DNA from 3 places in the Vibrio sp. PID23_8 genome. Region 2 is predicted to be linked to each of the others. Evidence: predicted binding sites of a transcription regulator. Region 2 holds the regulator's gene; each other region holds the start of a gene.

Region 1 (10,792 bases), 220 kb from region 2:
AGCAAGTCTCAGAGATTGTTGATCTAGATAAAAAAGCCATCGTTCAAGAAGAGCAAGAACAAGTGATATCCACAACGCAACAAAAGGCTGAGTTCTTAACTATAAGGTATGCCGCTGGGACATTTTGTTTGGCTGTTTTGATCGGAGGTGGCGCATTTGGCTATCGTTGGTCTTCCAAACGAGCACACATTCATTCAGCTTCCGAAGTAGCTAAATCTCAACAGTTAGAAAATCAAGTGAATGAACTACAGTTTGCAAACAAACAACTCAAGCGACAATTTGAAAAAGTATTCAAGGAGTTTAAGCAGATAAAAGCGCAAACTGGTAACCAAAAACTGGCTGTCGCATGTGCCATGTTTGGGTACACTCCACATTCTATTCCAGACAGTAAAACAGTGAAGTTGCGCTACAGACAATTGTCCAAACTCTATCACCCTGACTCAAGAGGAAGTGAAGAAGAAATGAAGCGCCTAAATCTCGCATTTAAAACCATCTCACAAAATGTTACAAAAGAGTAAAGTTTACTTCTATATCTTTTGAATCCGAGCTCTTTTTCCCCAAAAAGAGTGGCTCGCAATCGATCTCCCTCTCAAAGAAATTAACAGTCAGTTAACTTTCAACTGTTTTATATGCAATAATAACCACGAAAAATGACACCTAACGACACATAATTAATCTAGGTGGGGAGAAAATCAATGTTCACTGAAGAAGGCACCTGCGACTGGTGTAAAAAACCAAGTTTTATTACTCGTCACGATTATTTAGATGGCAAGCACAATCACTCATGCCAAACATGCTACGACATTGCGAAAATCGATGTTCGCTTGTTTAATCTAGGTGAGATGAAAATGCGTGAGCGCATGACACCGCACGCCAATTAGACAGAGTAAATCAACGGAACTGATTTTCAAGAGCGCCTTTCTCACAAGGCGCTTTTTTGATCGTCGCGCTCTACCCCTCCCCCACGACGCTACATCTTATTTATCCTCTTAACGGCGTCTTTCCTTTCCATTTACTATCCCAGCATAGCCACATTACTTAAATGCACTGTATAGCACACTAAAAACCACTGTATATACCGTATTTAGAATGTAATTATCATCACATTTTTAAATCCATAACAGACATATCCAAAAACAACCTTAAAAATATAAACTTTAATATTCAACAACTTAAACCGAACATTTCAAAATTGTATAAACAAAAGTCCACTAGGTGCATAAAAAATTGGTTGATCAGACATCAAAAACAAACTACTGTATATATACACAGCATGTATAAAGGAACAGTAGGATGCAGTTACAAAGTCAATTTCATACATACTCTCGCTACAACGTATTGTCACAAGCAACACAGCCTATGGATGTGTCTGACCTGCTTCTTGCTAAGTTGGCAGTATTGTCACAGCAACAACAGTGGATCCTGTTTACTGCGGAGTGCCATCGTCCTGATTTTGAGCAACTTACTGCGTCTAACATTCGCTGTCAAAACATCATTCAGATGAAGTCTTCTCAACAGCTTTCTGAAGTGGAAATTGTGATTAAAGCGATTCAGTCTGGGAACGCCAGTGCCATTGTCGCATCGAACAATATTGCGCTGATGAATCAATCAATGCTTCGCGATATTGCCCTGCGTTATCAGTGTGAAGTCTTTTTCGTCGAAGGCAGAATAAACAAGTATCATTAATAAGATCGACGTTATTCATCCTGCATCACGTCTCCATTAAAGGAGGCTTTTTTATGCTGCAACAAATTAAGGCAAACGTTTGCTTTTTCTCTGGCGCGTAAAAATAGTTCTGGTATGATGCCCTCATTCGATTTATTCAGCGAATCATTCTCACTGAATATCTTCTCTTTATGACGTTTGATTAAGATGATAGGAATGCCGAAATGAGCCTTGCCAATCAAGTACTTGCCGTCAATGACGACCTGCCAATTCGCACCCACAAACCTGTTCATAGCGGAAAAGTTCGCTCCGTTTACTGGTTAACTGAAGAAGACAGCGCACGACTGATCAAAGAAAAAGGATACGATGTCGCTCCTGATGCCCCACTGGCAATCATGGTGATCAGTGACCGTATCTCCGCGTTTGATTGTATCTGGCATGGTGAAGGTGGGCTAAAAGGCGTTCCAGGTAAAGGCGCAGCTCTTAACGCGATTTCTAATCACTGGTTCAAATTGTTCAAAGACAACGGTCTTGCGGATAGCCATATTCTAGACATCCCTCACCCATTCGTGTGGATCGTTCAAAAAGCCAAGCCAGTTAAAATTGAAGCGATCTGCCGTAAATACATTACTGGTTCTATGTGGCGTGCTTATGCGAACGGTGAACGTGAGTTCTGCGGTATTCAACTACCGGAAGGCCTTGAGAAAGACAAAGCGTTACCTGAGCTACTAATGACACCGTCAACCAAAGGCACTCTAAAAGATATTCCTGGTGTTCCTGAAGCGGATGATGTCAACATCACTCGTCAAAACATCGTGGATAACTTTGAGGCGTTTAATTTCTCTAGTGCAGAAGACATCGCACAATACGAGAAGTTGCTTAAAGAAGGCTTCAACGTTATCAGCCATGCTCTTGAAACAATTGACCAAACGTTCGTTGATACTAAATTTGAATTTGGCTACGTACACGACGCAGCAGGGAACGAGAAACTGATTTACATGGATGAAGTGGGTACACCTGATTCATCACGTATTTGGGATACGAAAGCATACCAAGCGGGCAACATCGTGGAAAACTCGAAAGAAGGTTTCCGTCAGTTTCTGCTTAACCACTTCCCTGACCCAGACATCCTGCTGAACAAAGAACGCATGCCTGAGCGTGAAGCACTGGCTCGCGATAACGCACTGCCAGTTGCGTCTTTGCTGGACATCTCTCGCACTTACATTGGCATCGCCGAAAAGATCACAGGCCAACCAATTAAGCTAAGCGACAACCCGAAAGCTGAAATCATCGAGATTTTAAGTAAAGACTACGGACTGGTTGACTAAGCGCTCCAGTAAAGAAAGCGTAACTTGCTTGGGTCTATTGACGGTATAAAAAAAGCGACCGATTTACGGTCGCTTTTTGGAGATTATCGTTAGAGCTTTAGATTCAATACATCTTGTTCTGTGGTATCTACTTTTAGTTTACTTCTAGATTCAATGTACTCAATTTGTTTTGGGTCTAACGAATAAGGCATCACTACGCGTAGTTCTTGAATCCCTTCATGCTTTGCTAGCTTAGCTAGTATCACCAAGTTGAATTCATCGCTTTGGCGTGAAGACATCGATTTCAATGCAGCATCCCAAAGGCGATCTTCAGGTTTGCTTAATTCCGCGATGCTCTGTTTCCACAATAGGCCAAAAATAGGTGCGATAGTGGCAAAAGCTTCTAAAAAGGTCCACTTTTTAGCGCCTGTTGCACCTAAAAAACTGGTGTAATCGAATTCAATGCACATCTTTCCTTGTTGTTCCATCCTATGCCTCGAAACTCTAAAAATGAGTTATACAAAATATCGTACAATTACTTTGATATAGCAATAGGATATAAAACAATAGTCTTTTATTTCCGCATTTAAATTCAAAAGGAAATATTAAAACCAACTTTGTAACAAATGATGTACAGCTTAGCTATATATATGCGTTCAATTGATTACTAATTCATACTGAAACAAAAAACGAGGTAAAATCAACAAGCCAATGAAAAGACTCTATAAATTCACCAAACGAATACCGAGTCCAATTCGGCTCTGGGAGTGGGCGTAATCGTTCTGCCGCAATGTAAAATCTATCCCAACAACGAGACAGTTTACTCGATTGACCATTCGACTCATGTCTATAACCTATTTCTAGATGGTTATATAACATCATATTTGTTTGATGGGCTAAGACCACTTGTGGTTTGTAGTTAGACTCTCTGAAAGAGAAGAGATGCCAGAATGAGCAAGTTGCAAAAGAGACTTCTGAGTGTACGAGCCCATCAGAGCAGTACCTGAATTGAATCGATAAAATGGAATAGATACGAAATTTTGAAACTTGACTTCAAAATGTTGCAAAGAGTCCATTTCAGAGCCAAGTTCATTGTATGCGTTTTGATTGATGTATGAGGTGTAGGTACCTAAAACATCGTTGTCTTCATAGGTTAAAATGTGCGTTATGCTTTTTCCGTAAGCCAATACGGGACATAACAGTAGTGGAATCACTTTATACTTCATCGTTTTCGTTTTCCTTTACACCGCCCAAACTGAACGGCAATATCATTCCTTATCGCTAAGATATTGGCCATAAATTGCAAAGGAAAAAAATTAAGCAATTATCTTTCCGAACGCCTACTTCACATCAACAACTCGACTGGCTTTTTTGTATTGTACTTTCCAACCTATCCAGCGAGGCAATTCCCAGCGTTTAGGATCGCCTTTGCGTCCCCCACCACTATAAACAACATGCACCAACTTGCGCGATACAAAGTATTCCACATCCAACTTAAGCTCGGCCAAAACAAGTTTAAGCGGGAACTGCTCAGCAAAATCTTCATATTCCCAATCCGGAATACCTTCGAACGGGATATCATCCGCTTCAAACAAGCCGATATCTTCAATGCCCTCAACGCCCAATGTTTCCAACTGTTCCACTACCCAAGTAGAAAAAGACAATGCGTCTAGAGCCGTTTTATCGACTGGATATGGATTCCTTCCAAGTGTGTTATAGATTTTCCAATGTTGGATCTGCTGTTTTCTTAACGGTGCGAATCCTGGCAACAAGGTTTCATCTTCAATCATTTCAACAATCGATTGGACGGCCACTTCGCCTTGGAGTGCTTGGTATTCCGTACAGATGGTTCGCCCTGCATAAACCAAATGCATGGTGGCTCGCGGTTCGTGTTCATCATAATTGGTTTCGCCTTGCTGCCAATCACCTAACGCTAACTCACGAAGCCAATTAAGTGGTACAGGTAACATAACAGAGGCGAGATTAAGCGTTTGTTTCACCCCTCGTCCTGGTACGCTATGACTGTCTAAAACCAATGCGGCTTCGCTTTTTTCTGGAAATCGGCTATTGCGACCGACCATCATTTCCATCACACCATTGCCCAATGCATCACGTCTACGTTCTCGACGTACAAACACTAACTCCGGGTGCAGTTTAGCAATGGCTTTGATGAGTTCGTCTCGCTTGTATCGCGAAGCTACTTCAAGTTCAGGCAGTTCAAACACTTCTCGCATCTGCGTAGCTAAACCTTGAGCCTCTTCCAGCACGCTAGCATCGATGCTTACACCTGGAAGTTGTTCTCCTCGCACTAAGCGAATCATCAACGATGCATCACAACCAAAAGGTTCTTGCTGTGCCAGTGTTTCAGCTGACTCCCCACCTTGCAATTGATACATCTGAGCAGGCACAGATAATGCTGCAGCTAAGTCAATCATGGCTTCTTTTTCAGTTTTGGCGTGAATGCGCGTCACTAAATCAGCGAACAAGGCATCAATTGGTAATGGATAAACTTTTTGACCATGCTCAGTCACGTCACCATGCTCATCTATCGCTTCCATCGCTTGCAGCGTTTGGGATGCAGAAGTCAGTGACTTTTCTGGCAACATATCGAGAAATTGCAGCTTAGAAAGTTGGTAACCGCAACATGCTGCTGCAAGCATTGGCTCAACAAGCTCTTCGCGGTGAAGCTCGGGAGGCGTCACAAGCTCCAGTGGCGCATGTTCACCGAATAAGCGAATGCATATCCCTTCAGCTACACGACCTGCACGGCCCATTCGTTGTGCTGCACTTGCTTTAGAAATATTGGTTAACGTGAGTGCCGTGCGCCCATTTCGTTGAACGGTTCTGCGCTCTAATCCACTATCAATGACGACTCGAATATTCGGTATCGTTAACGAGGTTTCTGCAACGTTGGTCGCCAACACGATTTTACGTTGCTTTTGGATGGTTAATGCCCTATGTCTCTCCTCATCACTGACTGACGCGTGCAGTTTGACCACCAGCACATCATCCAGACTTTGAAGCATCTGCCAACATTGAGTTATCTCTTTGCGACCCGGTAGAAAAACAAGGACATCGCCCTCTTCGTCTTCCAACACTTCTTTTACCGTTTTGACGACGTCAGTCTCGCAACCTTTCTTGTTTGGCAAGTAACGGCTATCAAGAGACCGATGTGACACTGCTACAGGGAAGCAGCGCCCCTCGGAACGCAGGCGCTTGGCGTCCAAATAGCACACCAGCTTTTCGCCCTCTAATGTGGCTGAAGTCACAATCAAGCGATGTTGTTTTTCTTGCTTTAAAATGGCGGTAAGGAGATCAGTGTCCCAGCGGCGTTCATGAAATTCGTCCACCATAACAATATCGAAGCGAGCAAGTTTATCTTCCACAAACCAACGTAAAGCGACACCAGGGGTCACAAATACGATTTGGGTATTTTCATCAAAATGAGCGTGAAGCTTGATGGCATACCCGACCTTTTTACCTAAAGACTCTCCTGATTGCTCCGCAAGAAACTCTGCTAATGACGTACACGCGATTCGACGTGGCTCAATCACCAGTATGCGACCATGATTGGCCGCCCATAACGGTAAACGCGTGGATTTACCCGAACCGGTTTCGGCTTCTACCACTAGATGATGGTGATTAATGAGTTGGTCAAATTCAGCTTGTAAAGCATCGATAGGTAATGGAGACATAAAGGTCACATCGTGATAAATAACTGCGAAGTATTATACCAACCTAGGTCGCTAATAGGTCAGATTATTACTTAGCAAATTGGCTGATGACGTCACAGAGAGGGAACAAGGTAGGCCCATTCCGCTGCTCTGTTTTATAGAGAAACCATCAGCGGATTTTGGTAAGTCGCCTGTTCTTTTGATAATCAAAGCCCATCAGTCGTATTTTAAAAAGTCACTACGCATCACTTACAGACGATATTTTCATCTACAACTGATTTTTTTTGCGACATTACGTTGATGTACATCAACGATTGTTTACAACTAAATAGTGAAGCCGTTAGAATTTTGCATGCTTCCTTCAACCCTACATTTAAGGCACCCAATGAACAACGACAAGCGCCCACTCTATATCCCATTTGCGGGTCCGGCTCTTTTGGCAACTCCACTTTTAAATAAAGGCAGCGCATTCTCTACTGAAGAACGCGGTTCATTTAACTTAGAAGGACTTCTACCTGAGACAACCGAGACCATCCAAGAACAGGTAGAACGTGCGTATCAGCAGTATAAAAGTTTCGAAAGTGACATGGACAAACACATTTACCTGCGCAATATCCAAGACACGAACGAAACCCTATTCTACCGTTTAGTGCAAAACCACATTTCAGAGATGATGCCTATCATCTATACCCCTACGGTAGGGGCGGCTTGTGAAAACTTTTCGAATATCTATCGTCGTGGACGTGGTCTGTTCATTTCTTATCCGAACCGTGATCGTATTGATGACGTGTTAAACAATGCTGCTAACCACAATGTTAAAGTTATCGTAGTGACGGATGGCGAGCGTATCTTGGGCTTGGGTGACCAAGGTATTGGCGGCATGGGCATTCCAATCGGTAAGCTATCCCTTTACACAGCATGTGGCGGGATTAGTCCTGCTTATACTCTGCCAATCGTGCTTGATGTAGGTACTAACAATCCACAGCGCTTGGCAGACCCAATGTATATGGGCTGGCGTCACCCTCGTATCACCGGGCCAGATTATGACGCGTTCGTTGATGAATTTATTCAAGCGGTGCAACGTCGTTGGCCAGATGCATTAATCCAGTTTGAAGATTTTGCACAGAAAAACGCAATGCCTTTATTGGAACGCTATAAAGATCGCATCTGTTGTTTTAACGACGATATCCAAGGTACCGCTGCTATTACTGTGGGCTCTTTGCTTGCGGCTTGTAAAGCGGCAGGTACGAAGCTTTCTGACCAACGTATTACATTCCTGGGCGCTGGCTCAGCAGGTTGCGGTATTGCGGAAGCAATCATTGCACAAATGGTATCGGAAGGTATTTCAGATAAGAAAGCACGCTCACAAGTTTACATGGTTGACCGCTGGGGTCTGCTACAAGAAGGCATGCCTAACCTTCTTGATTTCCAACAGCGTCTGGTTCAGAAGTTCGACAACACTAAGGAGTGGGAAAATGAAGGAAATGCCTTCTCACTGCTGGACGTCATTCGTAATGCCAAACCAACCGTCCTTATCGGTGTATCTGGTGCTCCGGGCTTATTTAGCCAAGAAATTATCGAAGAGATGCATAAACATTGTCAGCGTCCGATCGTATTCCCACTTTCGAACCCGACCAGCCGTGTAGAAGCGACACCAAACGACATCATCCGTTGGACAAACGGTGAAGCTCTGGTTGCAACGGGAAGTCCGTTCGAACCTGTCGTTCATGAAGGTCGCAGCTACCCTATCGCTCAATGTAACAATAGCTACATCTTCCCGGGTATTGGTCTCGGTGTACTTGCGGTAAATGCCAAACGCGTCACTGATGAAATGCTAATGGAATCTAGCCGTGCACTCGCAACGTGTTCCCCTCTAGCAATTCATGGTCAAGGCCCATTACTGCCACCACTGGAAGAGATTCACTTGGTATCGAAAAAGATTGCGTTTGCCGTGGCTAAGAAAGCGATCGAGCAAGGCGTTGCACTCGAAATTACAGATGAAGCACTAAATGATGCCATTGAGCAATCGTTCTGGCAGCCGGTTTACCGTCGCTACAAGCGTACAGCATTCTAAGTCTTGAGACGCTTTGTATAATTATTAGCCCTCGTTCTACGAGGGCTTTGTTTTTTTATGCTGTTTCATCTTATTTTAACCATATTTTGGCATAAATGAGCTTCTCAATTTTTGTGCCTATCAGATATGATGAGAAATACACATTCATTTAAGGACATCGATCGTTTTGCTGTTTTCTCGTAGGAAGTCAAAATGGAAGCTTAAATTTTCATGGAAGTGTCTGGCCTTGGTTTTGTCGATCTCTTTACTCAGTCTAGTTGTCACTGTCATTGCTATCGACCGGTGGGTGGTGCTTCAAGCAAAAGCGCAAATTTTTACGGATTATGAACAAGTTCCACAACATGAAGTTGCCGTTGTTCTGGGCACTAGCAAATACATTGGGAAGATTCTCAATATCTACTATACCCACCGCATCAATGCCGCTATCGAACTTTACCAACAAGGTAAAGTAAAGCAATTTCTGCTTAGTGGTGACAATGCTCATCGTTCTTACAACGAGCCCTGGACGATGAAACGAGATTTACTCAAAGCTGGTATTCCAGAAGAAGTGATACATCTTGACTACGCAGGGTTCCGCACATTGGACTCGATCGTCCGTGCTAAAAAGATTTTCGCCTCAGAGCGATTTCTTATCGTTACCCAGCGCTTTCATTGTGAACGCGCGCTATTTATTGCCGATGCCTACAGTATTGATGCTCAATGCCTTGCCGCTGCTGGGCCAACCACAAGCAAGCAAAAATCATCGATGCGTATACGTGAATTACTCGCAAGAGTAAAAGCCTTCCTAGACTTATACATCATGAATACGCAACCACGCTTCCTTGGCCCTCAAGTGCCCATTGTTGCGGTAGACGACATTACCGTCGATAAGAGTGCCGAAGAGCATTCCGAAGAGCGACAAATCCCTACGGAATAACAACGACCTCGAGCGTTTCTCTGCCCCTCAACAGACTCCAAAAATAAATGGGTAGTTTCCTACCCATTTCTAATTCTTAACATCACAATTTCTTATTCTTACTTTGATTAAGAACAAATTGATCTGCTCATTGCGTGTAACATCCACCCAACAAACACACAAGTCAGTTACCTTACTGTAATAAGTAAATAACAAGACAAAGCCTAAGGAGCATAACCATGACCGCTTTCGCTGTGACATTGAAGAACTGGTTCTTCACTCGCAACAGCATGATTTTAACATCCAATATCATGCTGTTCGTGATTCTATTTAATACCTTACCCTTTGAACCTCAAATCGTAACCGGATTATGCATTTTGGTCTTCGTCGCAGTATTGTGGTTAACGGAAGCCATTCACGTCAGTATCACAGCCCTATTGATTCCTCTACTGGCGGTGTTTCTTGGTGTCTTTAATACCCAAACTGCACTGAACAACTTTTCCAATTCAATTATTTTCTTGTTCCTAGGTGGTTTTGCTCTAGCAGCAGCGCTGCACAAACAAGAGTTGGACAGAGCCATTGCAGACAAAGTACTGCTTATCGCACGCGGTAAGATGTCTGTTGCGGTGTTCATGCTTTTTGGTGTCAGCGCTTCTCTTTCCATGTGGATCTCAAACACTGCGACCACTGCAATGATGTTGCCTCTAGTACTAGGCGTAATGAGCAAGTTAGACGCGGAGAAAAATCATCGCACATTTTTATTTGTGTTACTGGGCATTGCTTACAGTGCATCCATTGGCGGGATCGCTACGCTTGTAGGTAGTCCACCTAACGCGATTGCAGCAGCAGAAGTCGGATTGAACTTTACGGATTGGATGAAATTAGGCCTACCAATTTCATTGATGTTGTTACCGATTGCCGTGCTGGTATTGTATACCATCACCAAACCAGACTTAGGCCATACGTTTGAACTTTCCCATGAGCCTGTTGAGTGGACCAATGGCAAAATGATCACGTTAGCCATCTTCCTGCTAACCGTAACGCTTTGGATCTTCAGTAAGCCAATCAACGCCATGTTAGGTGGTTTTGCCAAGTTTGATACGTTAGTGGCAATGGGTGCAATCTTAATGCTTGGTGCTTCTCGTGCAGTAGAGTGGAAGGACATTGAAAAAACCAC
Region 2 (10,792 bases):
CGCTTGTTGGTAGTCCGCCAGTTGCGTCTTAAGGCTATCCACCTCTTCTTCCGCAACGGTTGCTTGCTCTTCGACCATCATCACGCGTTCTTGCGCTTCTTCTACCACCATCATCTGCTCTTCAAGACGCTCACTCAGCTCTTCAAGATCTTCTTGGTAGCGTTCGATCTTCTCTTGCTGACGCAGTGCGTTTTGCACCAACTGCAGGTGATCCGAAGCCGCTTGGTAGTCTTGCTCTAACGCAGATTCTGACTCAATCAGCAGTTCGAGCTCTTCTTGAACGCGATTAAGCAGGTTGTTTTGCTCAACTAAGGTTTCACGAGAACCGAACAGCTCTGAACGCAATGACAACGTTTTATCCAGCTTGTTACGACGATCGTTCGCATGGCGCATGTAGTCCGCTGCCACGTAGTTGGTCGACTCTGTGATCAAGTGTTTGAACAAGTCACGGTCTGTTTGCGTGGTTTTGATCGCTTCTAGCGTCATGCGGTTTTCACGCAGTGCCGATTCCATATCTTGAAATGCTTTCTTCACGCCGCCGTTTTGTGGCAGAAGGTAGTCACGTAGCGAACGCGTAATCGCACTTGAAATACCACCGTAAAGCGATGCTTCGATCAGGCGGTAAAATTTAGAGCGGTCACCAGAGTTACGCAGTTTCTTCGGAATCACACCGAATTCGAACATCTGCGAGTGGTAATCCACAATAGAAGAGAAGGCTTTGAATTGAACACCTTCAAATTCTGCGATGGACTCTTTTACTTCGTTGATTTGACGTACACGAGCTTGCGTCGCAGATACGCTTTCAACCAAGATATCCGTTGGCTTTACATGGCTTGGGAGACCTTGGATAACAAACGGTTTAATGTCTACTTTCTTATCACGACCCGCAACTTGCTGCAGTTTTACTGCAAACAATAGGCGTTGGTTGCGTGAGTTCACTACGTCTAGCGCCGCGTAACACGCGCCCGGTTGTAACTTACCGTATAGGCCTTTGTCGCGAGACGATTGGCTGCTGCCTGCTTCTGTGGTATTACGGAAGTGCAGTAGCGTTTGGTCAGGAATCAATGCGGTGATGAACGCCGCCATTGTGGTTGATTTACCTGCACCGTTACCACCTGATAGGGTGGTTACCAGACCATCAATGTCAAACGTACGGGCAAAGAAGCCGTTCCAGTTGACCATGGTCAGCGATTGATATTTACCGCGTTCAATCATGCTCATGCTTCACCCTCTTCTGCTGTTTCTTCTTGGGCATGGTCGTCTTGGCCTTCTTCAGACAGTAGGCTGCCTTGACTTGGTTCTTTGGTGTGCACCACGGCTTCACCGTCACGGATCAGACGCAGCTGCGCTTCACGCATATCATCGCCTACACGTACATCGGCACCAAAACGGAACACCGCTTCACTGATGCTGAACTTACCGGTTTCACCGATGTTTATGATCATGCCTAGACGACGCAGACGACGAAGTGACGTGCGTACTTTTTCAAACAGCTTTTCTTTATCAAGGTCTGAACCGGTTGCACGATTGGTCACCAACTTCATCAGCTTGTTCTCATCTGCCAGTGCAAGCAGCTCGTCGTACAGCTCTTGGTTGGTGAAGATACCTTCATGTGCTAGGCGCTCTGGGCTTAGGTAAAGGAAACACAGTACCTTACCCACCAGCATATCCAGCTCAGAAAGGACACTACGGCCAATCAGAGACGTTGAACGAGGGCGAAGGTAAAAGAAACCTTCTGGCGCTTTTACCAACTCAGTGTTGTAGCGCTGGTAGAAAGAAGAAAGCTCAAGTTCGAAATCCGACAACAACGCGTGATTGTCTAGATCTTCACTTGAGATATGACGCCCTGCTCGTAGCATGCTATCTAGCGCTGGGAACAGAGGGTTAGAAATTGCTTTTGCCAGATTCTCTGACATGTATTCATTAGTATCGGTCGATGACATTCGCTTGTACCTTTGCCCCAAATTCGTTGATTGCTTTCCAGTCTGGTTGAACGGCTTGATAGTCCGATTCCGAGTAACCCAGACGAACCGCCTGATCGACAACAATTCGTGCTAAATCAAAGTGATGAGTTCTTGGGTGTTGTGCGAGGTAGTCTCGCAAAACCACACTCAAATCGATTGGTGCGCCTTGGTCTTTATGCGCTTTCAGCATGTTACCAATACGCTCTGACAACTCATCATTGACTTGTTGAAACTCTTCGTATTCCACTTCCATCGGAACTTGGCCTGTTACCTCGTCATCACGTAGCACCAGAGCTTCATCACGAAGATCGGAAAGCCTTTCTGCATCTGCAAAAGTCAGATACCAAGGCATATCAAAGTAATCTTTTATTGATTGACGCAGACGCGAACTGAACGCACGGTTCTTATCCATATCAATCGCGGTACGGATGAACTTGTGTACGTGTCGGTCGTAACCAATCCAAAGGTCGATCGCCTGTTGGCCCCAGCTGGTGATTCGATCTAGCTTCATTTGTAGGCTAAATAGGGCCTCTTCAATAAACTCCAGCTCAGAATCACCATAGACAATTTCTTGGATGTCGAGGATCTGAGTTTGCAGTTCATCACTGGCGGCTTGCAGCGTATCTTGAAGTTCACGCAGCGTGCTGGAAGTTTCAGACAGTAGTGCTTCACAGTTGTTGATTGCTTCACGCCAGTCTTTGTTCAGCAGATCCGCAATCTGTAGCTTCACAGATTGCTGCTGTTCATCCATCACACGTTGGTTAAGATCAATTTGATCGAAAATTTCGCCTACAGAGTATTTCAATACGCCGTAGACATTTTTTTGCCAATGGCCTGGCGTACCGCCTTTCTGTGCTGCTTCAATCGCTTTCGCCATTTCATCCGCTACCATCGACAGCTGAATGGAAAGACGCAGTTTCGAGAACTCACGATGACGCACATAGTAGTCAGTGATGCCTATCGCTAATGGCGACAAGCGGTAAATACTGGCTCCGTCAGTGAGTTCACTGACGAAACGGCTAATAAGGCGCTGCTTAACCATCTCGTTGATGGCATTATTTGCACGGAAAGCCGAGGCTTCACCGGTTTCATCAAAAAGTCGAGTGACGATGGCAAATGCGTCGTGCAATTCACCTTCACCCAATTCTTCATCGAACCTTTCATTACTCAATACGGCGATGGCAATCAAAAACGCCAATCGCTCAGTGGTCAGGTTCAACGAGAAATCGTGCTGCTTTACCCAGCCAACCAACTCATCGATTGGTTGCTCTGCAGCATTGAGAGTCATCTCACTCATTGTTATTCCTGTTTATCGTTCTTCTTAGCCCACACGTGAATATAGCGGCCTAATGAGAGGTATGGCTCTTGTCGACAAAGTTGTTTTTCTAGCGCCAACACATCTTCAAACTCGTAATCGCCCATGTATTGCATATTGCCTATGTAATCACTGAATGAACGAATACCAGACTTTCCACAAATGCTAAAACCAGAGTCTTCTATCCATTGATAGACATCCTCAGGCTTTAGACCTTTCTGTGGCTGTAATTTAAATCTCTTCCGATGGGGCATGCCGTCTAATACATGTGGAATATTACCGCATACCACATTTTTATAGACTAAGCCGTGGTGGTTATAGAACATTACCGAAGCAATGCCTCCCGGTTTTACTTGTTCCAATACTGTTTCGAGAGCGGCTTTAGGATCAACCAACCACTCCATCACTGCATGGAACATAACAAGATCCACCTGCGCTTCCATATGCTCGCCAATGGACTGGACAGGTGAATGAATCAGGCGATACTGCTCAAGCAAACCATTTTTTTCAATATCCTGTTTCGCTAGTTGCAGCATTTCCGAAGATAGATCACATAAAGCAACGTGATGTCCGAGCTTAGCAAGCTTTTGCGACATTTGTGCCAACCCACCGCCTGCATCAAGTACATCAAGAGCTTGCTGGTCAGCGCCTAATTCACTTAGAATCTGTAGAAAATCTTCCCATACAATGATTTGCCGAATCTCCCCTTTATCGGAGCCGTAAATATTTTTTGCAAATTTGTGGGCGATATCGTCGAAATTGCGGTCTTCTGTCACTTCTGCTGAGTTATCATAACGGATTGTGCCGCTATTCTGGCACAAGGAAAGCAGGAATAAAGAGGGTCAACCTCATTTTTATTATCAATTGATGTTTTTTCGGACTATTTATGTATGTTTGAGCTGAAAAAAGTAGTGACCGCTCTGGTCATGCCCTTGCCCGCACTGCTACTGATAGGGTTATTAGGTCTTGCGCTTATCAGTTTTACCACCAAACGCAAAACAGGATGTTTTGTTGTTCTTCTCTCTTTTGTCGGTATTTTCCTAGCGGCCTTCCAACCACTATCAACGAAACTCTTGATGCCATTAGAGCGAGAGTATAAAGCGTTTTTACCGTCATCTGAAACCGTAGACTACGTTATGGTATTAGGTAATAACCATGTCGTCGATGATGAGATCCCACCCACTTCTCAATTAAGTCGTACCGCGCTGATGCGTTTAACTGAAGGTATCCGTATTTTGCGTATGTACCCAGGAGCAAAGCTGATTCTGTCTGGTTACGCTGGCGGGTCTGAGATAAGTCACGCCCGTATGATGGCCAACGTTGCTCTGGCACTCGGTGTGGCTAAACCTGATATCATTTTATTAGAGGACGCAAAAGACACCTGGGAAGAAGCGCGACAAGCGGCTGCGTTTGTGAAACAGAAAGAAGTGGTTTTAGTGACCTCTGCTAGCCACATGAAACGGGCTCTGTATGAGTTCAATGCGGCAGGAATCAAGCCAACCCCAGCCGCTACGAACTATCTTGCTATCGATGAAATTCATCAACCTTGGCATAAATACTCACCAAAAGCACAATACTTGGAACAAACTGAAATTTATTGGCATGAATACCTTGGTGGTTTATGGCAAAAACTGCGTGACACAGTTGGGCAAACCCCAATGGTTGCAAGCCAATAAATCGAGTAAGTAAGAATCACAAGATAGAAAAAAGGAGAGCCCATGCTCTCCTTTTTCTTTACGACTTAGCTTAGTCACCTGCAAACATGTAGCCTTCACCATGGACGGTCACAAAAATTTGTGGGTTCTTCGGATCAAACTCCATCTTAGCGCGCATACGTCGAATTAATACATCGATAGTACGATCGTTTGGCGCATCCACTCGGTGGCTGATCATATTCAAAATACGTTCTCGGCTTAATACCTGATTTGGATATGAAGACAAGGCAACCAAAAGCTCATATTCAGCTTTGGTCAGTTTCACTGGCTCACCGTTGCGACTTAGCGCACGACGCTGGATGTCAAATGTCCACTCGCCAAAACGTACAATGTGTTCTTCATTGCTTTCTTTTTCTGCTTTTTGAGAGCCATTGCGAGCAGCAGAGATGCGCCACAATAAGTTCTTAACTCGAACCAATAATTCCCTTAGTTCAAAAGGCTTTGTCACATAATCGTCTGCGCCCATTTCTAGGCCAACGATTTTGTCAATGCTATCCGTGCGTCCTGTCACTAATATGATGCCGATGTCTGACTGGCTGCGTAATTCACGCGTAAGCATAAGACCATCTTCACCGGGCAAGTTAATATCCAACATGATAAGATCAACGTCACCATCTTGAAGCACCTCGCGCATTTCTGCGCCACTTTCTGCTTCACTGACTTTGTAACCTTCATTTTGGAAATAGCCCGCAAGCTTACTGCGAGTTACAACATCATCTTCTACGACCAATACGTGATAGCTCATTTACACCACTTTCTGTCTTCTTTATATTCCAAGACGTATTCTATTCATAACTAGTAACATTTCTAGTCATAGATACATAAAAAAGCAAGATTTTGCGATTTTATTGATTCAAAGCAAGCTTATTTGTAGCCATTAACAAAAGAGCATATTCTTCCACAAGGCATCATAATTATAGTTACTGCTATTCATTTTAATTGTTTACACTTAAGGAAATATTCTCAAGTGACTTCAAGATGCCGTTTTAAGAGCATCATTCAGGAGCAAAAAATGCAAGAAGTGAAAGCTTTTAATGAAAAACGTGCCGAAATTTACTGGTGGTTTTCTAGCCTGTTCGCCAAAGAACTGACCGAAAAAGAACTAGAGACTTATCATAGTGTTGAAATTCGAAGCTTTTTAGCTGGTTTAGGTGAAAATAAATCCCTTAAACCAGCCGTAGACTCGCTTGTGGACGCTTTAAACCGCTTACAAGATCGTGAAGATGCCCAATTAGAACTTGCCGCAGACTTTTGTGAACTTTTCCTTAAAACAGAAAAACATGGCGCCCTTCCATACGCATCGATGTATATTGGTAAATCTGGACTGTTAAACGACAAGCCAGCAGAAGAAATGGAAAAACTGATGGCCGATTTTGGTGTTCAAGTGGACGTAAATCTCAAAGAGCCCGCAGACCATTTAGCCGTTGAGTTAGACTTTTTGGGTAACATGATCATCCGCTCTAACGAACTCGAGCAAGAAAAGCATATGGAAGAAGCATTCACCAAACAGAACGATTTCATTCAGCAACAGCTGTTAACTTGGTTACCGCCATTTGCTGCCAAGTGTAAACAATTCGATGAATTTGGCTTCTATGTTAGCGTTGCACAACTATTAATTGCATTTTGTAAACTGGACAGCAATTACCTTCTTGGTGAATAATTGCCGCCTATTTTGGGGAGTTCAGAGCTCCTTATTTGTTCGTTCAGTTTTAGTCTGGCGTAGAAAAGCCTTTTCATTTCGCAGTTAAAATGTGACTTGAAATACACAAAACCACAGCTGAAAACATTGCCAGCGTGCTCGCATCAGTCTAAAATGTGAACGCAAACGATTAAATATGATTTATATGTAAACCGCTGAAATATAGCGGTTTTTGTGTTTTATTAACATCATTGCTGATCCATTCCTTATTGTAACTAAAAGGAATAATACTCTCAGCAACGAATGTTGCTACAAACCTTTATTATACCGATTTCGGAACAACCACTGCCTGAACTATTGAGTACTACTTTCCTCATAACACTCGGTTTGCGCAGATACTAAGCGTAAGGTTGTATTCACTACGGTATTAAGTAGCTCGATACAGGACATCATTTATGGCCACTATAAAAGACGTTGCTCGCTTAGCCGGCGTTTCTACCACAACAGTTTCGCACGTAATTAATAAAACGCGCTTTGTTGCAGAAACAACCCAAGAAAAAGTAATGAAAGCAGTTGATGAACTAAATTACGCGCCAAGTGCTGTTGCCCGCAGCTTAAAGTGTAACTCAACCCGTACTATCGGCATGTTGGTAACACAATCAACAAACCTATTCTTCTCTGAAGTTATTGACGGTGTTGAAAGCTACTGTTACCGCCAAGGATACACACTGATCCTATGTAATACTGGTGGTATCTATGAGAAGCAACGTGACTATATTCGAATGCTGGCAGAAAAGCGTGTTGATGGCATTTTAGTGATGTGCTCGGATTTAACCGAAGAGCTACAAGAAATGCTGGATCGCCATGCTGATATACCAAAAGTTGTCATGGACTGGGGCCCAGAAAGCTCAAAGGCGGATAAGATCATCGACAACTCTGAAGAAGGTGGTTACCTAGCAACGAAGTTCCTGATTGACAATGGTCACACCGATATTGCATGCCTAAGCGGTCACTTTGATAAAGCAGCATGTAAAGAGCGTATTTCTGGTTTTCGACGTGCAATGGCTGAAGCAAAGCTACCAGTAAACGAAGAGTTAATTCTCGAAGGTAACTTCGAGTGTGATACGGCAGTACTTGCTGCAGACAACATTACGGCAATGGATAAACGCCCTACTGCGGTATTCTGTTTTAACGATACCATGGCATTAGGCTTAATGAGCCGTCTACAACAAAATGGCATAAAAATCCCTGATGATATCTCAGTGATTGGCTATGACAATATTGAGCTTGCGGAGTTCTTCTCGCCTCCTCTAACGACTATTCACCAACCAAAAAGACGTGTTGGTAAGAATGCGTTCGAGATTTTACTAGAGCGAATCAAAGACAAAGAACACGAAAAACGCATTTTTGAAATGCAGCCTGAGATTGTGGTTCGTAACACCGTTAAGAAATTGAACTAACTCCCCCTCAAGTTTATAAAGCGCTCTTCGGAGTGCTTTTTTTATTTCGTAAAATAAAATTTTTTAAGCATTTCACATTACTTATATAATCAAAAGCTAAGATAAATTGCTGTTTTAACTAACTTGTTGCCCATTTCCTACATCAAGCTTTTGTATGGCAAGTAGACATTTCAAAATATGAAATTAGACACATTAAGATGGCACCATTAGTTGAATAGAGATCACACTTTAGTGTTTGAAACGTGATGTTAATGCAATATACGAAGTATTCTCCTCTTGTCACGCACAGGGCAAACCATTCGAAAGGATGGGACGCAAAGCCTCCGGCCTTAACCACTAAATATAGTGAAAGGTAGCGGGGTTACCGATGGCAAATATGCATTAAGTGAGTTTACCCTTTAATGACATTGTGTCTGCATGCATTTGCTAATCTCTCGGACCTGATTTTTGGTGGCGTAATATTAATTACACCGAGATAACACACCATGGATAAACCGATACTCAAAGACTCAATGAAGCTGTTTGAGGCACTTGGTACGATCAAGTCGCGCTCAATGTTTGGTGGCTTCGGGCTTTTCGCTGATGAAACGATGTTTGCACTCGTTGTGAACAATCAACTTCATATTCGAGGAGACCAAAAAACTTCATCTGACTTCGAGACTCAAGGATTAAAACCGTACGTCTACAAGAAACGTGGATTCCCCGTAGTGACGAAATACTATGCTATTTCTGATGATTTGTGGGAATCTACTGACCGCTTGATTGATGTTGCTAAGCTATCTCTAGAGACGGCTAAGCAAGAAAAAAAGCAACAAGCGAGCACTAAGCCAAACCGTTTGAAAGATCTTCCTAATCTACGCTTAGCGACTGAACGCATGCTAAAGAAAGCAGGCATCGATTCCGTCGAAGAGCTAGAAGATGAAGGTGCCTTAAATGCTTACAAAGCAATTCAAGATACGCATACCTCTACGGTAAGTATTGAGTTGCTGTGGGCGTTAGAAGGGGCAATCAACGGTACGCATTGGAGCGTTGTGCCTCAGTCTCGTAGAGAAGAGTTGATGTTCGCGCTTTCATAACGCGCGATTCAGCATGACATTGAGTAAAAACCGCAGTTTTGATACTGCGGTTTTTTTTTGAAATTTTTTCTTCTTCCATTCTGTCTTATTATCTAAGCTGCGAAATGGAGTAACGACAATGAATAAAAAACTGATTTTAGGTCTGTTCCTACTTGCGACGGTCATCTTTCTAGGGGTGAGCTTCAGCCAATATTTAACGTTAGAAAACGCAAAAGCACAGCAAGAGGCTTTGAATACGTTTATTAACCAGAACTTCGCTTTCGCTGCAGCGACGTATTTCTTTGCCTACATCGCAATTACGGCGTTCTCGATCCCTGGCGCCGCTGTTGTTACTCTGCTTGGTGCTGCTCTATTCGGTTTCTGGGCTAGCTTATTACTGGTTTCTTTTGCCAGCACCATAGGTGCTACCATCGCCTTCTTAAGTAGCCGCTATCTATTGCGTGAGTGGGTGCAAAGTAAGTTTGGCAATAAGCTAAGTGCTATTAACCATGGTGTTGAAAAAGACGGGGCATTTTACCTATTTTCACTGCGCCTCATTCCCGTGTTCCCCTTTTTCTTAATCAATCTACTGATGGGCTTAACGCCAATGACGGTGGTTCGATTCTACTTAACCAGTCAAGTTGGTATGCTGCCAGGAACGGCCGTCTATCTCAATGCAGGTACTCAACTCGCAACCATAGATAGTCTGTCCGGCATTATGTCTCCAGCAGTATTGGCGTCATTTGCATTGCTTGGGTTATTCCCTATCATCGCAAAATGGGTCATGAATAAAATCCGGCCAGTTCAGGGGCAACCGAATGGAAACGTTTAATGAAGATATATATCGCTCAAAACCCCACTGAAGCCCACATCGTCTGTGAACTACTCAAAACGGAACACATTGTTTGTGAAGTGCGAGGTGAAAACCTGTTTGGTTTAAAAGGTGAGCTGCCATTTGGTGATGATACTGACCCGTATATTTGGCTTTTACATCCAGAGCAAAAGCTGAAAGCCTCAGTGATACTTGAAGAGTATCGCAAACAAGCAGAACCAACTTATCTAGATTGGCAGTGCCCGCAGTGCTTAGAGCAAAATGAAGGGCAGTTTGGAGCTTGCTGGCACTGCGGATATCAAATAGGGGAACCATAACGGTTCCCCTACTCTTTTGTCCCTTCAGCTGAGATTAAGCCGTTAGGCGCTGCTGCTTAATAAACTCTATTGAGTGTTGGTTAAAATCGTCAGGTCGTTCTACGTTGCATACATGACCACAGTTTGGGATCTCCCGCAACGAACTCAGCTTGTGGGCTGCTACCATCTCTTTTACGGGCTTGATAAACATATAATCCCGATCTCCCATCAAATAAAGCGTCGGAATCGGCAGTTCTTTATCTTTGAAATATCTCATTAGTGGGTTCACATCGGTGGCTAAAATGAACCAACGTTTAAACTCTTTTTGACACAACTTCTTCGCTTCACGAATAAATAGGTGGCGAGATTCACGCTGGTTCTTTTGTGGCATCACGACATAAGCAAACAACTTGTACAACCACATGTAGGGCAAAATATGTTTACCAAGATTACCTAACGTCACCAAAATTTGTGAACGTGTGTTTAATCGCGTCACGGCCCCACCTAACACCATCG
Region 3 (10,792 bases), 340 kb from region 2:
ACGTTTGCAAAGTTCTTGTAAACTCCTATTGGTTTCACCAATGTGTCCAGAAAATGAGACAGCATTGATGTTTGAGCGGGTGCTAAAAAGCATCAAGCTCACACTTGATGATGCGCTGCATCTAGAGCCAGAGCGTTTATCATCATTGGGTGAACATGAGTTGGATTGGGTGTGGTTTGCTGGCTGTGAAGCCGATACGAGTATTAATGCTAAGCAGCTGACTTCGCCGCTATTAAAAGACATTGATGGTAACAACGAACAGCGCCGCGCCTTATGGCAGCAGATTTGTTCATATTCTTAATGGAGCAAACGCGTGACGATTGAAATTACGCCGATGAGTGCTGAACACTTAGATCAAGTATGGCAAATTGAACAACAGGCCCATTCTCACCCTTGGGCAGAATCGATCGTTCGTGACTTGTCTAGCCGAGGTGCATGTCATCATGTGATGACCAACGCCGACGAGGTTGTGGGTTATTTCTATGGGCAGAACATTGTCGGTGAAGTGACGCTACTTAATATTGCCGTTGCACCGAGCCAGCAAGGCAAAGGATTGGGTCAAAAGTTGCTTGACGCATTTCTAGGTTACTGTGAGCAAGCCAAAGCAGAGAGTGCTTGGCTAGAAGTTCGTGAAAGTAATTTGCCAGCGATTCATATTTATGAGCAAGCCGGTTTTAATGAAGTGGATCGCCGTTACAACTATTACCCAGCTAAAACCGGTAATGGCAAAGAAGATGCAATCATCATGAGCTACCTGTTCTTTTATTAATTACTGTCGCTCAAACCTCAAGGAAAGTTGCCCCTAGCGCAATAATAGGGGACAATACCGCGTAATATTGAATCAAAAAAGCTTGTTCGAGATTCGGGTAAGCAATAGACATCAAAGAAGACGATTTTCATGTCAAATACACCTTTTCTAGGCGAAGTTTCTAAGCGTAGAACGTTCGCTATTATTTCTCACCCGGATGCGGGTAAAACCACCATTACAGAAAAAGTACTGTTATTCGGAAACGCAATCCAAAAAGCCGGCACGGTTAAAGGTCGTGGTAACGCACAACACGCAAAATCAGACTGGATGGAAATGGAAAAGGAACGTGGTATCTCGGTAACCACTTCTGTGATGCAGTTCCCTTACAATGATTGTCTGGTAAACCTACTGGATACGCCAGGACACGAAGATTTCTCGGAAGATACGTACCGTACACTAACGGCGGTTGACTCATGTCTGATGGTGATTGATGCAGCGAAAGGTGTCGAGGATCGTACTCGCAAACTGATGGAAGTGACGCGTCTACGTGATACACCAATCGTCACCTTCATGAACAAACTTGACCGTGATGTTCGTGATCCAATGGAAGTATTGGACGAAGTAGAAAACGAACTGGGCATGATGTGTGCACCAATTACATGGCCAATCGGTTGTGGTAAAGAGTTTAAAGGTGTTTACCACATTCACCGCGATGAGACGATTCTGTACGAATCTGGTCATGGTCATGAGATCCAAGAAGTTCGCATCATCAAAGGTCTGGACAACCCTGAACTTGATGAAAAAGTAGGTGAAAGCCTAGCGGCAAGTGTTCGTGAAGAACTTGAACTTGTGATGGGCGCTTGCCCTGAGTTTGATCACGAAGCATTCCTTGTCGGTGAGTTAACGCCAGTTTACTTCGGTACGGCTTTGGGCAACTTCGGTGTTGATCACATGCTAGATGGCCTGACTGAATGGGCGCCAGCGCCGAAAACTCGTCAAGCGGTTGAGCGTGATGTTGAAGCGACCGAAGAGAAATTCTCTGGTTTCGTATTCAAAATCCAGGCAAACATGGATCCAAAACACCGCGACCGTATTGCCTTCATGCGTATTGTATCAGGCACGTACACGCAAGGTATGAAGATGAACCACGTTCGTCTTGGCAAGCAAGTGAGCATTTCTGACGCGGTAACCTTTATGGCGGGTGACCGCTCACGTGCGGAAAATGCTTACGCGGGTGATATTATCGGTCTACATAACCACGGTACAATCCAAATTGGTGACACTTTCACTCAAGGTGAGTCGCTGAAGTTCTCTGGTATTCCAAACTTTGCTCCAGAGTTGTTCCGTCGTATTCGTCTAAAAGATCCATTGAAGCAGAAACAGCTGCTAAAAGGTCTGGTTCAGTTATCTGAAGAGGGGGCGGTACAGGTATTCCGTCCGCTACAAAATAACGATCTGATCGTTGGTGCGGTCGGTGTACTTCAGTTTGACGTGGTTGTGGCTCGTTTGAAGTCAGAATACAACGTTGAAGCGATCTATGAAGGGGTTAACGTTGCAACTGCGCGTTGGGTTGAGTGTGGTGATGCGAAGAAACTGGATGAGTTCCAACGTAAGAACCAAGCGAACCTAGCGCTAGATGGCGGTGATAACCTAACGTACATTGCCCCAACGATGGTTAACTTGAACCTTGCTCAAGAACGTTTTCCTGATGTCGATTTCCGTGCAACGCGTGAGCACTAATCGCATCTAAGCCGCTCTACATTGAGCACTGGATTATAGGCCGCCGTTAGCTATACACTTAGCTAACGGCGGCTTTTTATTTGGTGTACAGAAAGGTGTGAAATGAATTGGTTTAAGAAAGGACTCAAACGTTACGACGATTGGTGTAAAGAGATGGGACTAACACCAGATCAAAGGCGCAGTTGTGTACCGTATAAACCAGACCCTGCTCATGACGCTTCTTCTAATAAAGAAGAACAAGAGAAGCCGAATAATGAAACTGTTTGATACCCATTGTCACTTCGATTTTGATGTGTTCCAAGACGATTTTGCCCATCAGTTTGAGCTTGCTCGTGAGCAAGGTATAGAACGTATCTTGATCCCTTCAGTAGGACCAAGCAATTGGTCTCGCATTCAAACTATAGCCAGCCAATACCCGGGTCTTTACTACGCTTTGGGTTTTCATCCTTACTTTCTTCAGCCTGATTTTGATCAACACGTCGCTGAATTGGAACGGCAGTTGTCACAAGCGGGTAAGCACTGTGTGGCAATTGGTGAGTGTGGTTTAGATTTTTCCATCAATGTTCCTGTAGCACTTCAAGAACGAGCCCTTGAGTTGCAGTTTGAACTTGCGCGAAAATTCAAACTGCCCGTTATTCTTCACTGTCGTAAAGCGCACAATCGACTCGTTCAAATGGTCAAAACGGCAAAACTGCCTAAAGGTGGCGTGTTACATGCGTTTTCTGGTAGCTATCAACAAGCGATGGAATGGGTTCGATTAGGCTTTTTCATTGGGGTGGGCGGCACAATTACTTACCCAAGAGCGAACAAAACGCGCGACGCGATTCAAAGACTATCTCTTGAACATCTGGTTTTAGAAACGGACGCGCCGGATATGCCCATACTTGGATATCAAGGGAAGCCCAACCACCCAAGTAAACTTATTCATGTGTTGAATGAACTTGCGCTTTTGCATTCACAGCAATGGCAAACGATTGCGTGCCAGATGTGGGAAAATAGCAATTCAGTATTCTCAATATGTGAATAAAATCGAAATATGCTGTTTAAAATAGAAAACGTTTTCCTTCCTATTGTGACATGCCTCACAAATGAGGGTGAATCCATGATGAATCTTATAGGAAAGTGTGAAGGTGGCATTACTTTAATTGATGCTGCATGAGTATAATTGCCCCCGCTTTATAGCTCCATTTTGTAACACGCCAATAAATAACTTATAAGGAAGTCATAAACTATGAGCCTGTTTATGAGCCTAGTCGGTATGGTAGTGCTTCTTGCTATTGCATTTGCATTTTCTAATAACCGTAAAGCTATCAATCTAAGAACTGTGGGTGGCGCATTTGCTATCCAATTCGCATTAGGTGCATTTGTTCTTTATGTACCTTGGGGCCGTGATCTACTAAACGGTTTCTCTACTGGTGTTTCTAACGTTATCAACTACGGTAACAATGGTTCATCATTCCTATTCGGTGGTCTTGTTTCTGACAAGATGTTCGAAGTGTTCGGTGGCGGCGGTTTCATCTTCGCATTCCGCGTTCTTCCTACTCTGATCTTCTTCTCAGCACTGATTTCTGTTCTTTACTACATTGGCGCAATGCAGTGGGTTATCAAGATTCTTGGTGGTGCACTACAAAAAGCGCTCGGTACTTCTCGTGCGGAATCAATGTCAGCGGCTGCTAACATTTTCGTAGGTCAAACTGAAGCACCGCTAGTTGTTCGCCCATTCGTTCCAAAAATGACTCAATCTGAGCTATTCGCAGTAATGTGTGGTGGTCTAGCCTCTGTTGCTGGTGGTGTACTAGCAGGTTACGCATCAATGGGTGTTCCACTAGAATACCTAGTAGCAGCATCATTCATGGCAGCACCAGGTGGTCTACTGTTCGCTAAGATTCTTCACCCAGAGACTGACAAGCCTCGCGAAGATTTCGAAGAAGCAATGGACGGTGGCGATGATAAACCAGCTAACGTAATCGACGCAGCAGCAGGCGGTGCGGCTTCTGGTCTACAACTTGCGCTAAACGTAGGTGCAATGCTAATCGCTTTCGTTGGTCTGATTGCTCTTATCAACGGTATGCTAGGTGGCATTGGTGGTTGGTTCGGTATGCCTGAACTCACTCTAGAGCTAATCCTAGGTTACGCGTTCTCTCCACTAGCATTCCTAATCGGTGTTCCATGGGACGAAGCAGTTGTTGCTGGTTCATTCATCGGTCAGAAACTCGTTATCAACGAATTCGTTGCGTACTTGAACTTCACTCCTTACCTAGGTGAAGGCGCTCAAGTGGTTGCGGCAACGGGTGAAGTAATGTCTGAGAAGACAACGGCTATCATCTCATTCGCACTATGTGGCTTCGCGAACCTTTCTTCTATCGCGATCCTACTTGGTGGTCTAGGTAGCCTTGCACCAAACCGTCGCAGCGATATCGCTCGCATGGGTATTAAAGCCGTTCTTGCTGGTACGTTGTCTAACCTAATGGCAGCGACGATTGCAGGCTTCTGCCTTAGCCTTGCAGCACTTTAATTAGAATCGGTTCTTAATATATAGACGCCGTTTTAAATCATGCCCTGTAGCAAGAAATTGCTGCGGGGCATTTTTCGTTTTTGGCCCAAAAAAATTTAACCGCATGTAGGACGACGAGAGTCGCTTACGCAGTCGGTGGAATAGGGGTTGGAAAATTTTGAGATACAAACCGTTTGCGCTCTATTTGGTGCTACAGTTTTGCGGTGAAACTCTATAATGTAGTAATTACAAAGTCGTGGTTATGATTATCAAATAATCACTGAGTGAATAGTACATACTCAATGGGCAAATGAATTGCCCTTCATGTTACATCTTACAAGCGTTTTTCTTTGTGATGTGATATTAAAGACACCGCAATCATAGATTGTTGTGCCATAGGCCAAACTGGTACTGTGCGGTGACAAGGATAGCAATTGGCATATGAATTTTTCGCTGACTATGCCGAGTCTTCAGGGAACCAAGTCCGTTCATTAATAGACTGATTAGCCAAATTTTTACACACTGTCTTCTTCTTGATTATAGTTAGATAGTTGATATGAGGTTAAGCAGTGAATTTTTTGAATATTGATCGGAGATAGAAATGAGCGATTTAAAAGCAGCAGCACTACGTGCACTTAAACTAATGGACCTAACGACGCTGAATGATGATGACACTGATGCAAAAGTGATCGCATTATGTCATGATGCGAAATCAGCAGTAGGTAACACAGCTGCAATCTGTATTTACCCTCGCTTTATTCCTATTGCTAAGAAGACACTTCGTGAGCAAGGCACGCCAGACGTTCGCATTGCGACAGTAACCAACTTCCCACACGGTAACGACGATATTGAAATCGCAGTGGCTGAAACAAAAGCGGCAGTTGCTTACGGTGCAGACGAAGTAGACGTGGTTTTCCCATACCGCGCTCTAATGGCTGGTGATGAGAAAGTGGGCTTTGAACTTGTTAAGCAATGTAAAGAAGCTTGTGGTGACATCCTTCTTAAAGTGATCATCGAAACGGGTGAATTAAAAGAAGAAGCGCTAATCAAGAAAGCATCTCAAATCTGTATCGAAGCAGGTGCTGACTTCATTAAAACTTCAACGGGTAAAGTGCCAGTTAACGCAACACCAGAATACGCACGCATGATGCTTGAAGTTATTCGTGACATGGGTGTTGCTGAGACAGTTGGTTTCAAACCAGCAGGTGGTGTGCGTACGGCTGAAGATGCGGCTGCATACCTAGCAATGGCTGATGAAATCCTAGGTGACAATTGGGTTGATGCTCGTCACTACCGTTTTGGTGCGTCTAGCCTGCTAACAAATCTACTAAATACATTAGAAGTATCGGACCAAGTCGCTGATCCATCAGCGTACTAATTCCAAATAAAGCGTCTGAATGGTAGCACCAGCTTCGGTGCTACCAACCTCTTCTACCCTACTATTACCATGGCTCATAAAGAGCTTGGGAGGAACTAATGTATTTACCTCAAGAGATCATTCGTAAAAAACGTGACGGCGAAGTTCTTACTGCTGACGAAATCAATTTCTTTATTCAAGGCGTAGCAGATAACAGCGTATCTGAAGGTCAGATCGCGGCATTTGCTATGGCTATCTTCTTCAATGAAATGACGATGCCAGAGCGTATCGCACTGACTTGTGCAATGCGTGATTCGGGCATGGTCATCGACTGGAGCCACATGAACTTTGGTGGTCCAATTGTCGATAAACACTCAACAGGTGGCGTGGGTGACGTGACTTCTCTGATGCTTGGCCCTATGGTGGCAGCATGTGGCGGTTTCGTACCCATGATTTCTGGCCGTGGCCTTGGCCACACTGGCGGTACACTGGACAAGCTTGAGTCAATTCCTGGCTACAACATCACACCAACCAATGACGTCTTTGGTCAAGTAACCAAAGACGCAGGTGTGGCGATCATTGGTCAAACGGGTGATCTAGCGCCAGCGGATAAGCGCGTTTACGCAACTCGCGATATCACGGCAACGGTCGATAACATTTCACTGATCACGGCGTCGATTTTATCGAAGAAGCTTGCTGCAGGTCTTGAGTCTTTAGTGATGGATGTAAAAGTAGGTTCTGGTGCATTTATGCCAACTTACGAAGCGTCTGAAGAGCTAGCAAAATCTATCGTTGCGGTAGCAAATGGTGCTGGTACAACGACAACCGCTATCCTGACAGACATGAACCAAGTGCTGGCTTCTTCTGCGGGTAATGCAGTAGAGGTACGCGAGGCGGTTCGCTTCCTAACGGGTGAATACCGCAATCCACGTCTACTTGAAGTGACCATGGCATCATGTGCAGAAATGCTGGTACTTGGCAAGCTTGCTGAGAATACGGAAGATGCTCGTGCGAAACTGATGGAAGTACTTGATAACGGTAAAGCGGCTGAATGCTTTGGTAAGATGGTTGCTGGACTTGGCGGACCGGCAGACTTCGTAGAAAACTACGATAACTACCTAGAGAAAGCCGAAATCATCAAGCCTGTTTACGCCACAGAAACGGGCATCGTTTCAGCAATGGATACGCGTGCTATCGGTATGGCTGTGGTTTCTATGGGTGGTGGTCGCCGCGTTGCGACGGACGAAATCGACTATGCGGTTGGTTTCGACAATTTCATTCGTTTGGGTGAAGTCGCAGACGGTGATAAGCCTCTTGCTGTTATCCACGCTCGCACCGAAGTGCAGTGGGAAGAGGCCGCTAAAGCCCTTCGTAACGCCATTAAGGTGGGGGGGGAATACACACCAACGCCAGAGGTTTACCGCCAAATCCGTGCAGAAGACATCTAATCGATTAAGTAATTACGTAGGCCTGCTCAATTATAGCTAAGACACCGAGTGGGCCTAAGGAACGAGCAATGAAAAGAGCATTTATTTTAGTACTAGACTCATTCGGCATTGGTGCAAGCGCAGATGCTGAGCAATTTGGTGATGTAGGTTCAGACACGCTAGGTCATATCGCTGACCAGTGTGAGCAAGGCTTAGCGGATAACGAGCAGCGTCAAGGCGCACTTCGTCTTCCAAACCTATCGAAACTCGGTCTGGCAATGGCACACAAAGAGTCAACTGGTCGCTTCGCACCGGGCTTAGACGCAGAAGCTGAAATCATCGGTGCTTATGGTCATGCGGCTGAGCTTTCATCAGGTAAAGACACGCCTTCAGGCCACTGGGAAATCGCAGGTGTACCTGTTCTTTTTGATTGGGGTTACTTCACTGATAAAGCGAACAGCTTCCCGAAAGAGCTGACTGACCGCATCCTTGAGCGTGCTGGCCTAGACGGTTTCCTAGGTAACTGCCACGCATCTGGTACGCAAGTACTGAATGATCTGGGTGAAGAGCACATGAAGACGGGTAAGCCGATCTTCTACACCTCTGCAGATTCAGTATTCCAAATCGCGTGTCACGAAGAGACATTCGGTCTAGAGCGTCTACTTGAGCTGTGCCAAATTGCGCGTGAAGAGCTGGAAGATTACAACATCGGCCGTGTGATTGCGCGTCCATTTATTGGCCCGGGTAAAGGTCAGTTTGAGCGTACTGGTAACCGTCGTGATTTGTCTGTTGAGCCACCGGCGACAACGGTTCTCCAAAAGCTAGTAGAAGAGAAGCAAGGTAACGTCGTCTCTATCGGTAAGATCGCAGATATTTACGCAAACTGTGGTATCACTAAGAAAGTGAAAGCGACAGGTATTCCAGCATTGTTTGAAGCAACGCTAGAGCAAATCAAAGAGGCGGGTGATAACACCATCGTATTTACGAACTTCGTAGATTTCGACTCAGCTTATGGCCACCGCCGTGACGTGGCTGGTTATGCTGCGGCACTTGAATACTTTGATGGCCGTATCAACGAAGTTCTCGATATAATGGAAGAAGACGACGTACTTATCCTAACGGCGGACCACGGTTGTGACCCAACATGGCCAGGTACTGACCATACACGAGAGCACATTCCAGTGGTCGTTTACGGTAAGAAAGTGCCAGCAGGCTCATTAGGTCGTCGTGATAGCTTTGCAGATATCGGCCAAACATTGGCAACGTACTTCGGTATTTCTCCAATGGAATACGGTAAGAACTTTCTATAATAGATAAACTATTGAAAACAGGGAGCATGATAGCTCCTCGTTTTATGTTCGCAGTGCTAAACCTATCTAAATAATTGGACCATTTACTTATCTAGATAGGCATTAGAATACTGCTTGTCAAAATCATATCAATCTAGTCCATTCCTCCATCAGAGGTGAACGCTAGAGACAGGTTAAGGAATAAAACATGGCAACTCCACATATCAACGCAGAAATGGGTGCTTTCGCAGACGTCGTTCTAATGCCAGGTGACCCGCTACGTGCAAAATACATCGCTGAAACTTTCTTAGATGATGTTGTTCAAGTATGTGATGTTCGTAATATGTTTGGTTACACAGGTACTTACAAAGGCCGTAAGATCTCTGTAATGGGCCACGGTATGGGCATCCCATCATGTTCAATCTACGTGACTGAGCTGATCAAAGATTTCGGCGTGAAGAAAGTAATCCGTGTAGGTAGCTGTGGTGCAGTAAACGAAGACATTAAAGTACGTGATGTTGTGATCGGTATGGGCGCGTGTACGGACTCTAAAGTCAACCGTATCCGCTTCAAAGGTCATGATTTCGCAGCCATCGCTGACTACAAAATGGTTCGCGCAGCAGAAGAAGCAGCAAAAGCGCGCGGCGTAGACGTAAAAGTAGGTAACCTATTCTCAGCTGAACTGTTCTACACGCCAGATCCAGACATGTTCGACGTAATGGACAAGTACGGCATCGTTGGTGTGGAAATGGAAGCGGCGGGCATCTACGGCGTTGCAGCAGAGTACGGTGCAAAAGCACTGACGATCTGTACGGTTTCTGACCATATTAAAACAGGTGAGCAAACCACATCGGAAGAGCGTCAAAATACGTTCAACGACATGATGTTGATCGCACTAGATTCTGTACTGCTTGGTGACGAAGAATAAGCGACGTAGAGTCATCTTTTTAGTTAAAGCAATACGTAAATAAAACAGCCCGCACAAAGCGGGCTGTTTTTTTATTCGAAATAATGACCAGCTCTTTGTTACGATTGCTATTATTTGGTCAAAAGCAGGTTCTCACCTTTCTTACGGCGGATCGACTGTCTACGTAAAATCATAATAAACAACATGCCGCACACAAAGCTCATCAATACCATCATGTACATGTAACGATCGCTTTTGCGATAGTGATGATCGGAGATGGCGGTTACGCGACCAGTTTCAAACGTGACGCGGACAAAACCGATGATCGCGTCATCTGAAAATACTGGTTCAACCAATTGTTGGCGGCCAATTGATGCGGTAGCCAGTGGCGTATCTAGCCCTAAGACTTCTCGCACGGATAGTGCGCCTTCACTCGATGCTAATCTTACGCCCTGTGCATTATAAATGGTCGCATCGAATACTAAGCGATCTTGCGCGAGTTGGTTGGTCAGCTTAAGAAGCCGCTCTTGATCTTTATTCAAAATCATTTCGCTGGCAGACAACGAAGCCTGAGAGATCAACACTCGACTCAGAGTCTCAAGCTGCTGTGCTTGAATCTTTTCGTTGCCTTTACTTATCACTACGCTATTTTTAAATGTGAAAAATAGCATCAAACCCAGCAAGATTAACGCTAAAATTCGTAAGGCATTCTTTACTGAGAACAAAGATTCACTCATGCACTTTACTCGTCCATTCAAAATAAAACAAAGACTTGCCTTTTTAGTTTGTTGAGGTAACGTTTTAGCAAAGTCATAAGGGATTATATACAT

What was found. Region 2 encodes PurR, which represses purine synthesis genes. Its sites were predicted from a motif close to TNANGNAAACGTTTNCNTNA; they were not measured.
Region 1: a site for PurR is predicted at 1,754-1,773, ahead of AK966_RS00310 (phosphoribosylaminoimidazolesuccinocarboxamide synthase). Genes of this name have one in related genera too.
Region 3: a site for PurR is predicted at 3,536-3,555, ahead of AK966_RS02950 (NupC/NupG family nucleoside CNT transporter). Genes of this name have one in related genera too.

Annotation. Positions count from the first base shown of each region.
Region 1 covers NZ_LIXE01000001.1:67,948-78,739, forward strand. The annotation lists gene AK966_RS00290 (molecular chaperone DnaJ) at 1-518, shown strand, start outside; gene AK966_RS00295 (hypothetical protein) at 696-881, shown strand; gene AK966_RS00300 (SulA-like leucine-rich domain-containing protein) at 1,294-1,686, shown strand; gene AK966_RS00310 (phosphoribosylaminoimidazolesuccinocarboxamide synthase) at 1,890-2,993, shown strand; gene AK966_RS00315 (transporter) at 3,083-3,460, opposite strand; partial or broken gene AK966_RS00320 (phospholipase A) at 3,750-4,198, opposite strand; gene AK966_RS00325 (helicase-related protein) at 4,313-6,667, opposite strand; gene AK966_RS00330 (NAD-dependent malic enzyme) at 7,032-8,720, shown strand; gene AK966_RS00335 (vancomycin high temperature exclusion protein) at 8,887-9,636, shown strand; gene AK966_RS00340 (DASS family sodium-coupled anion symporter) at 9,855-10,792, shown strand, end outside.
Region 2 covers NZ_LIXE01000001.1:288,520-299,311, forward strand. The annotation lists gene mukB (chromosome partition protein MukB) at 1-1,215, opposite strand, end outside; gene mukE (chromosome partition protein MukE) at 1,218-1,943, opposite strand; gene mukF (chromosome partition protein MukF) at 1,924-3,261, opposite strand; gene cmoM (tRNA uridine 5-oxyacetic acid(34) methyltransferase CmoM) at 3,264-4,055, opposite strand; gene elyC (envelope biogenesis factor ElyC) at 4,170-4,955, shown strand; gene torR (two-component system response regulator TorR) at 5,026-5,739, opposite strand; gene torD (molecular chaperone TorD) at 6,007-6,654, shown strand; gene purR (HTH-type transcriptional repressor PurR) at 7,089-8,093, shown strand; cyclic di-GMP riboswitch class I at 8,373-8,462, shown strand; gene AK966_RS01320 (TfoX/Sxy family DNA transformation protein) at 8,579-9,169, shown strand; gene AK966_RS01325 (TVP38/TMEM64 family protein) at 9,288-9,980, shown strand; gene AK966_RS01330 (DUF2007 domain-containing protein) at 9,980-10,297, shown strand; gene AK966_RS01335 (alpha/beta fold hydrolase) at 10,332-10,792, opposite strand, start outside.
Region 3 covers NZ_LIXE01000001.1:633,449-644,240, reverse strand. The annotation lists gene AK966_RS02970 (DNA polymerase III subunit psi) at 1-301, shown strand, start outside; gene rimI (ribosomal protein S18-alanine N-acetyltransferase) at 314-769, shown strand; gene prfC (peptide chain release factor 3) at 899-2,488, shown strand; gene AK966_RS19865 (DUF5363 family protein) at 2,591-2,755, shown strand; gene AK966_RS02955 (TatD family hydrolase) at 2,742-3,515, shown strand; gene AK966_RS02950 (NupC/NupG family nucleoside CNT transporter) at 3,720-5,003, shown strand; gene deoC (deoxyribose-phosphate aldolase) at 5,584-6,360, shown strand; gene deoA (thymidine phosphorylase) at 6,459-7,787, shown strand; gene AK966_RS02935 (phosphopentomutase) at 7,856-9,076, shown strand; gene deoD (purine-nucleoside phosphorylase) at 9,264-9,983, shown strand; gene AK966_RS02925 (YtjB family periplasmic protein) at 10,094-10,699, opposite strand; gene serB (phosphoserine phosphatase) at 10,791-10,792, shown strand, end outside.